DNA from 2 places in the Vreelandella lionensis genome. Region 2 is predicted to be linked to the other one. Evidence: predicted binding sites of a transcription regulator. Region 2 holds the regulator's gene; the other holds the start of a gene.
The links. Region 2 encodes FliA, which starts transcription of late flagellar genes. Its sites were predicted from a motif close to CTAAAGTTNNNNNNNNNNCNGCCGATA; they were not measured.

Region 1 (4,413 bases), on a different contig from region 2:
CCAGCCACCCCGATCACCAAAAGAGCAAAAGGAAGTGCCGAAATGCCCACCTGTGCAACAACTTCTAGAAACGGCCGAACATACGTAAACAGCGTAAACTGCCCCATAAAAAAGCAGCCGACAGCAAGCATGCCCATCAGCACGACACGCTTTTTTAGTAACTTAAAGACGTTTAATGCGCTACCCATCCCACCAGCACGCTTTTCCACAGGCATAGAAGGCAAGCTTATCCATTGCCAAATAAAGGTAATAATGGCGATAGGAACCAAACAGAAGAAAGCACCGCGCCAACCCACCAAGGCCCCTAAATACGCCCCCAGTGGCGCAGCGACCACCATCGCTAACGCATTACCGCCATTAAAAATGGCTAAGGCGCGGGGTACCCGGTGCAAAGGGACTAATCGCATCGCAATGGCAGCGGACATAGACCAAAAGCCACCCACCACCACGCCAATCAGCGCGCGACCCACCATGTAAGTAAAGTAGTTAGGGGCCATCGCCACAATGGCGCCCGATACACCCATCGTGGCGGTTAAACCTAATAACAACGTTTTGCGATTCAAGCTTCCCGCTAACACGGAAATAAATAGGCTGGTGAAAACAGCAAACGCCCCTGAGATAGCAATACCCTGCCCCGCTAATCCCTCACTGATGCGCAAGTTGTCAGCAATAGGTGTGAGCAAGCTAACAGGCATGAATTCTGAAGCGATAAGCGAGAACACGCACAGCGTCATCGCGAATACACCGCTCCAATAAGCAGGGCTGCTGCCCTCATTCACCCTGCTGATGGTGGTTGGCAAGCGTTCGTCGTCACTGGCTAATAAGTCCTGTTGCACATCCGCCTCCATCAGCGTGTGGTTTTGCGCATAAACGCCTACAAAGCCACTTCATTGGCTAAGGTTTGGATTTTCACAGGACGATAAGGGGTTGACTAGCTAATCAATTCTTATTGAAGATATAAGAATAGCTAATCAATAAGCGGGGCATAAAAATGGCAAAGCGCAACTTCAATGACTTACAAGCATTTGTGATGGTTGCACGAGAAGGCAGCTTCACCCGGGCTGCCACGCGTCTCGGCGTCACTCAATCCGCGCTTAGCCAAACGATTCGTAACCTAGAAAATCAGCTCGATATTCGCCTTTTAGCCCGTACCACCCGCAGTGTCACACCAACGCAAGCGGGAGAACGGTTACTGGCAAGCGTGGGGCAGCATTTCGATGACATCGAAGCTGAATTAAGCTTGCTCACAGAGTTTCGTGATAAACCCGTGGGAACAGTACGGATTACTTGCGGAGATCACGTGTTAAGAAACGTGTTACTTCCAAAACTGACACCGCTGTTGCGGCAGTACCCTGATATTCACATGGAGTTTGACGTGAACTATGGGTTTCGCGACATAGTAGCCGACCGCTTTGACGCGGGAGTGCGCCTAGGCGACACCATAGATAAAGATATGATTGCCGTACCGATCAGCACTGAGCTTCGTATGGCAGCGGTAGCCTCACCGGCCTATTTTAAACGCAACTCACGCCCCCAAAGCCCCCACCACCTCATCCACCATAACTGTATTAATCAGCGTTTCCCCTCTAGCGGAGGGCTTTACGTGTGGGAATTCGAGCACCAGGGGCAAGAGCTGAACGTGCGCGTAGAGGGGCAGCTGGTGCTAAACACATCTACAGCCATCGTGGATGCTGCCGTGCAAGGGTTAGGTATTGCCTTCTTACCTGAAGACGAATTTTCCCCTCATCTTCAAGAAGGCCGTTTAGAACGCGTACTCGAAGAGTGGTGTGAGCCCTTCGCCGGTTACTATCTTTATTATCCCAGCAGACGCCAGCCCACTACGGCCTTTTCCATGGTGCTGAATGCACTGCGCATATAGCGACGCGGGTTACTGCACGTAATATCCACTCACCCGCCACGTGCCCTCTTCCAGATGTGGCGTTACTACTTCAACCAAGCGCTGGTTGTTCGTGAACTGAGTTTGAAAAGTGAACTCTTTGTAGTCGTTACGGGGGGCACCCGGCATCGAGGTGTACTGCGACATACGGATACGCCGCCGCGACTCGACGCTGCCTAAATCATTGCGGGCCAGCGTCACCACCCGCTGCAGCATGGTGGGGGAAAGCGGTGTTTTCAGCAGCGGCGACGACTTCTCCCACGCCTGTTCGTACTCACCTTGATCAATCGCCTCTAACCATGCCAGCGCGGCTGCTTCAGCCGCCTCGTTGGATGCCTGCGCGTGAGAGGCCAACGCCAGAAGCATAGCGGAGAGAAATAGGGCAAGGGGTTTTGGCATAGCAGCCTCGTGTGGCAATCATAAAAAACGTGCGACTTAAGTAGTTATCGGACCATCGCAGACTTTCTTTAATGACATTAGCCCTAAAGCGCTAGCCGAACTGTGAAAGAGTGCAAATTCACTCAGTCAGCCGCCGCGTCATAAAACAGCTATTCGGATCTAGTTGATAACTACCAAACGGCCCGCAGTACTCAAACCCGAACTTGGCGTATAACCGCCGGGCAGGCTCGAAAAAGGCCATCGACCCCGTTTCTAAGCTCACCGTGTGATAACCCCGCGAGCGCGCTTCCTCCAACAGATGTGCTAATAGCTGAGCGGCGACGCCCTGCTGGCGTGAGGCTTTCGTGGTGCGCATGGATTTCAGCTCCGCTTGACCGTTGCCCAGCGCCTTCAACGCCGCACAACCTAACAGCACGCCGTCCCGCCGAGCGCAGTAGAAGGTAATCTCTGGCGCTTTGAGCGCCGCCACATCAAGGGCATGAATACTTTCAGGTGGCGATGTGGCGTGCATATCGGCCATATGCTCTTCAAGCAGCGTTATTACGTCTTGCTCTTCCAATGTCTCAACGCGTATTTGCATACGTGGCTCCCCTGCCTTCGCTTCTCAAACCCCAACCGCTCGTTTACTATGCGCCACCCAATTTATTTCAGCCCCCCACCATTAGGCCACTATGTCCGTCAACGCACTCTACACCGACCTTTCTGGCTACTACGATTTGATGTGCGTCGACATCGACTACCAGGCCCAAAGCAACGCCATTCGTCGCTTGCACCAAATTTTTGGCAACGCAGGCAAACGCCATCTGGACTTAGCCTGCGGCACCGGCCCTCACGTGCGTTATTTTCTGGATGCTGGCTACACCAGCAGCGGATTGGATATTAACCAACCGATGCTGGATATCGCCGCCCAACGCTGCCCAGAGGCGCACTTCTCACTGCAGGATATGAGCAGCTTTGAGGTGGACGAACCGCTGGATCTCATCACCTGCTTTCTTTACTCCATCCACTACAGCGATGGTCTAGAGAAGCTAAGCGCCTGCATTGCCAGCGCCCACCGCGCCTTAAGCGAGGGCGGCGTGCTCTGCTTTAACGGGGTGGATAAGCAGCGCATTAATAACGATCTGTTCGTTAAGCACACGACTAAACAGGCAGACGCCACGTTTAGCTTTCGCTCGGGCTGGCACTATAGCGGGCAAGGGGCGCGGCAGTCGTTACGGCTAAGCATTGAAAAAACAGAGGCAGGCGCAACGCAGGTGTGGAACGACGAGCACCCCATGGTGGCGGTCAGCTTTAGCGAGCTTATCGCCCTGCTGGAGCCTACCTTCGAGGTGCACGTGTTTGAGCATGATTACCAGACCATCACGCCCTGGGATAACGTCTCAGGCAATGCGATCTTCGTGTGTGTAAAGCGCGAGGGCCTCGCTTAGCCTTTATCGTTCGGGCGCAGCTGAAGCTGAACACCCATCAGGAAATTGCGCAGCATTTGGTCTTTACACTCACGGTAGTTCTTATGGCTCGGCTTGCGGAAAAACGCGCTGAGCTCATGATGGCTTAGCGGCAGCCCCACCTGCTCAAACACTTCTAATACATCGTCGGCCTTCATGTTCAGCGCAATGCGCAGCTTCTGAAACACCATGTTGTTGTTCAGCTGCGATTCTGGCGCAGGCTGCGGGCCTTCACGCTTGCCGCGCTTAAAGCTGATAAAACCGTTCAAGAACGCGGCCAGCTCGCGGTTCTTCATCGTGACGAAGGCGTCGTCTTCGTCTTTCTTCAGCCACGCGGTGACCTGCGACTGGGTAACGGGCACTTCTGCCAGCGCGAAGATATCCACGATGGTGTTGTCTTTTAAATCAAAGGTGTAGCGAATACGGCGAAAAATATCGTTATTGGTCAAAATCAGGTTCCTAACCGGTAGTTAATGTTGCCAGCAGCTCATCAATTTCTGCTTTGAGTTCGTTATCTTCAATAGTGTGGGCACTGGCCTGGGCCTGCTGCAAGCGTTCAATCGCCGCCTGGTTGTCGCCCAGCTCCACTTGCAGCGCTGCCATGGAAAAACCAATCGAGGCAATGTGGTCGTTCGACTGCTTCGCCACCGCCTTATCCAGCGCTTTTTGGTA
Region 2 (4,413 bases):
CGAGTGGGTTCAACGGCTCAATCTCCACTATCACGCTACTCTCGGTGCGGTAAGCGTGCAGTTGAAAGCGAATAGCGCCACGGCTAAACGCTAATGGCCCCGCTAGCCGCTGTTGCCCCTGGAGCTCCTTGCTTAGCCGACGGCTTAGCCGTTTGCCCAACACGCTGCCTAACGTCAGCGGCTGGTGTGCTGGCTCAGCCATGCCCAGCAGTTGGGTGAGATTGTTACTCACCGCTTGAATGTGTCTACACTCTTCATCCAGCACCATGACAGCGCCAAACGATTGAAGTAGAGAACGTTGCTTCGACACGAAGATAGCCTCGAGATATCTCTTTACCCCTCGACCTGTTGCTTCAGCAACAGCTCAACGCGTCGGTTGGCAGCTCGTCCTTCCGCAGTAGCGTTACTTTCCATGGGTTGGGTGTCAGCATAGCCGACGGCCCGCATACGTGAAATGGCAATACCCTGCCGCTCTAACTGGCGTACCACTGCGATGGCCCGCCCCACTGAAAGCTCCCAGTTCGACGGAAACCGAGCGGTCGCGATCGGCACGTTATCGGTGTGGCCCTCAATGGAAATTTGACCATCAAAAGTCTGTAGCACCGAAGAGAGCCGTTCTAACACAACTTGCCCCTGGGGCGTTAGTACATCGTTGCCACTGGGAAATAAAAGGCTATCGTCAATACGTAGCGTAACGCCCTCTTGTCCCTGGGAGACACTCACCCCAGGGATATCAAGCCCTGCCATTTGGGGATGTAAGCCATCGTGGCGGGGAAGTATTCCTGTGGCTAAGCTAGCCAATGGCAGTGACGTAACGGCATTCGAGGGATCCATGATACTGCTTTCACTCCCTTCGCCACCGCCGGATGGCGTAAGCGCCAACAGCAGTACAAACAGGGTAATCAGCAGCGTCAATACATCCAGGTAACTGGTCAGCCAGCTCTCGTCACTCTCTCCCACTTCGGCGGGAAGCTCTAAAGCATGCCGTGAATCGCGGTCGAGCATGACGCTACCCTTTTAATGCGGAACCCATATCGGGCCGAGGCTTAACGTTCGCGTCACGAATTTCGTCGTGGTAATTCGCTACGAAGGAATTAAGCGTCTCTTCAATAAACGACGGCAGGCGGCGCTTGGTAATTAGCGAAATGCCTTCCAGCACCATGTTCATAGTGATAAGACGCTCTTCCGTACGCCGCTCTAGCTTCACGGCAATCGGTTTAAACACCAAGTTGGCCAACAGGATGCCATAGAAGGTAGTCAATAGCGCCACCGCCATCCGAGGCCCAATTACTTCCAGGTCACCCGCGTCCATCACTTCGAGCATGTTGACCAAGCCTACCAAAGTACCAATCATGCCAAAGGCCGGTGCATAGGTGGCCATGGTGCGGAAAATTTGGGCTTCAGCATGCTCGCGGGCTTTCAGCCGCGCAATACGCCAGCGCAGCATGTCGAAGATTTCATCCTCTTTTGTATTTGCAATGACCAGTTGAATACCGGTGCGCAAAAACGGATTACGGGTATGTTCCAGTTCTTTCTCAACCGCTCTAACATCCCCCTTAAACCAAAGGCGCGACATGGAAACCAACTCATTGATGTCATCTCGCACATAGGTGTTTTCACGGCGGAAAACTAAACCAACCAGACGCACCACACGCAGCACTTCTTTCAGCGGATAGCTGATAAACGTGGCCGCCAGCGTACCGGTGATGACAATGGCAAGCCCCGGGAGGTTAATAAAGCTCTCGGGCGACTCTGCGGTAAAAAATAAAACGCTTACCAACAGCAGCATGCTGGCAAATATACCGATCAGCGTAGATGGATTCATCAACGGCTCCTCGCCGGTTATGGTTAGTGAGTGAGAGGGTTAATTAGTCTCATGTAGGCGAGCACGCAGCCGACTCACCGCCTGGCTGTGAAGCTGTGAAACCCGTGATTCGGTGACACCGAGCACAGCGCCCACTTCTTTTAGATTCATCTCTTCTTGGTAATACAGCGCCATTAGCAGCTTCTCGCGCTCGGGCAGTGCTTCAATGGCGTCGATCAGCGTTTGCCGCTGCTGTTCATCCAATAATTGTTCAAACGGCTGTCGGTGAGTGTCGTCCCCCGCAGGCTCGCCGCCATCCGCAATGAGCTCTTCGAACGGCAATAATTGCCCGCTATTGGTATCGTTGAGCAGTTGCTGGTAATCACTTAGCGGCATCTCCAGTTCACGGGCAATCTCCCCCTCTTCCGGGGGGCGCCCCAGCTGCTGCTCTAAACGACGCACAGCATCATCTACCGCCCGTGCCGAGCGGCGTACGCTGCGGGGCAGCCAGTCACGAGTGCGCAGCTCGTCCATCATCGCGCCCCGGATGCGCTGGCTTGCAAAGGTAGCAAATGTTGCTCCCTGGGCAGCATCAAAGCGCCCTAATGCCTCTAACAAGCCCACCATACCCGCCTGGATCAGATCATCCAGCTCAATACTCGCGGGCAACCTTACCTGCAGCGTTAAGGCCTGACGTCTCACCAGTGGCATGTATTGAGTTAACAGCTCACTCTGTTTGATCCTGCCTTGTGCTGTATACATCCTCGTGCCTCGCGGCTTAACAACCTTTACTGATAGTTCACGATCACTTGTAACCCCTGTACTCGCACAGGGCGTTGCCCTGGCTGCAGCGTAAACCGAAAGTACAGCGGTGCGCTCGCCAACATTCCCGATAGAGCGGTCGTGCTACCGCGCATGCCTGATAGTGCAACACAGCGTTCAGGATGACATAGCCAAGCGTTCACAGGCGTTCCCGGCGGTGACTCAAAGCGCCATTGAATTCGCGACAGCGCAGCATTACGCAGCGGGACGCCCGCTGGCGGGGTTATCGCCTGGCTGCTGCTGGTACGGTCGCTCATTGCTACCATCACACTAGGCACTTGGCTGCTCCAACTACCGGTTGCGGCCTGCGTATTCAACGCGAAAAACCATAACCCTGCTACTAGCCCTAAACAGCCCATTTTTCTTACTGTTAACAACTTTGCAGGTTTTATCAACGCCTCAATAGCCATCTGCTTAGCGTTACTTACCCAACTCGCCAAACTCTGCATAACTCTCCCCTTGAGCGACAAATGCACCCTGGCCCGCCGCTAGCGCGCCAGCAGCAGAAGCTCAATATCTAAATAACGAGCGGAAGCATTGCCCAAATTATCCAGCAACCCCTGGCGCGGCAGGTGGGGTTCATGAAGGGCTAGAAGACGCTGCGGACCGCCATGCTCGCGTAATTGGCGCAACACTCGGTACATAGTGGCAAAGGCGTCAGCATCACTGTTGATCCACAACGCCCAGCGTGAGTAACGCTCGGCTAAGTCAGTCAGCGAGGCGCTGTCAGGCATGACAATATGAACATCCCAATCCTGTGGGTCACCTGCCCATTGCCTCCCAAGGGCCGACCATTGCCCCAGCCGACCTCGCACTTTGTCCACCTGCGCTGCGCCAGCATGAGGTAAGCCTACTACCACTAACGTTTTTTTCGGTCTTGGAGGCGCCACGGTGGCAGGCTCGGCAGCAGCAGCTACCGTCGGTGCCATAGCCTCCTGGGTATACGCGGCGGCTTCCTCTTCGTTAACGGGAGCGGCAGGCACTGTCTCGTCACTTTCCACGTTATGGCCGACTTCATCAGCACCGCGCTGCTGGCGCTGTAAATCGGCCCATTTGCGCAGGCCAGCCGCCTGATCCTGGCCACTCATACCACGCCCTCACGACTGACGCTACCTAGCTGACGAATGGCATCGCGCGCCATCAGAACGTGTACTAATGCATCAAGCAGTGCCGTATCACGCCGCTTGCGCTGGGTTCCTAACAAGCGCAGCAAATCGGCTCGCAGGGCCTGAGCGTCCTCATCGTCAACGATATCTAGATGGCCAGCTACTGCAGCCGCGCCGCTGGCCATCAGCAGGCGCAGCTCGCTGCTGACATCACCACCGTCGGCCTCTTTAAGCTGCTGCCAAGCACGCTTGGTGAGCGATGCCAGTCCGTCACTCTGCAGTTGAGTGATTAAAAGCGTTAACACATCGCTGCCCAAACGTGCAGGCGTTAGCCAGTAGCGGCGCACGATTCGCTTAGTGCTTTCAGGGTCGCTTACCTCACCGACCCACGCCAATACGGGGTTACCTGATACGTCCTGCGCTTCAACATAGGCGCTGGAAAGCTGCATGCTTTGCCCGCGGAAACGAATGCCCACGCTATGGGTTAAGGTGCTTTCTTGGAACAGGGAGCGCAGGGTATAGCGCTCGCCCTGGCAGTATACCCGCTGGCTCGCGGGCACCATGCTGACCCACGTCAGATGCTGAGCGTTTAGCCAAGCCAGCGCCTCAGCGTCTGGCAGGGTAGGCAGCAGATGAACCGCAACATCTCCTGCACAACGCACCAAACGTGGCTGCCAGCCC

Region 1: a site for FliA is predicted at 2,342-2,368, ahead of ACIGG6_RS05515 (DUF4019 domain-containing protein). Genes of this name have one in related genera too.

The regions. Positions count from the first base shown of each region.
Region 1 covers NZ_JBITWC010000006.1:141,044-145,456, reverse strand. Annotated here, with positions in the region: gene ACIGG6_RS05525 (MFS transporter) at 1-836, opposite strand, end outside; gene ACIGG6_RS05520 (LysR family transcriptional regulator) at 992-1,879, shown strand; gene ACIGG6_RS05515 (DUF4019 domain-containing protein) at 1,889-2,296, opposite strand; gene ACIGG6_RS05510 (GNAT family N-acetyltransferase) at 2,415-2,876, opposite strand; gene ACIGG6_RS05505 (class I SAM-dependent DNA methyltransferase) at 2,968-3,723, shown strand; gene ACIGG6_RS05500 (DUF1456 family protein) at 3,720-4,190, opposite strand; gene ACIGG6_RS05495 (tetratricopeptide repeat protein) at 4,201-4,413, opposite strand, start outside.
Region 2 covers NZ_JBITWC010000008.1:101,590-106,002, forward strand. Annotated here, with positions in the region: gene ACIGG6_RS06855 (sensor domain-containing diguanylate cyclase) at 1-310, opposite strand, end outside; gene ACIGG6_RS06860 (flagellar motor protein MotB) at 334-1,005, opposite strand; gene ACIGG6_RS06865 (motility protein A) at 1,010-1,825, opposite strand; gene ACIGG6_RS06870 (RNA polymerase sigma factor FliA) at 1,865-2,566, opposite strand; gene ACIGG6_RS06875 (flagellar protein FlhE) at 2,593-2,943, opposite strand; gene ACIGG6_RS06880 (hypothetical protein) at 3,115-3,714, opposite strand; gene flhF (flagellar biosynthesis protein FlhF) at 3,711-4,413, opposite strand, start outside.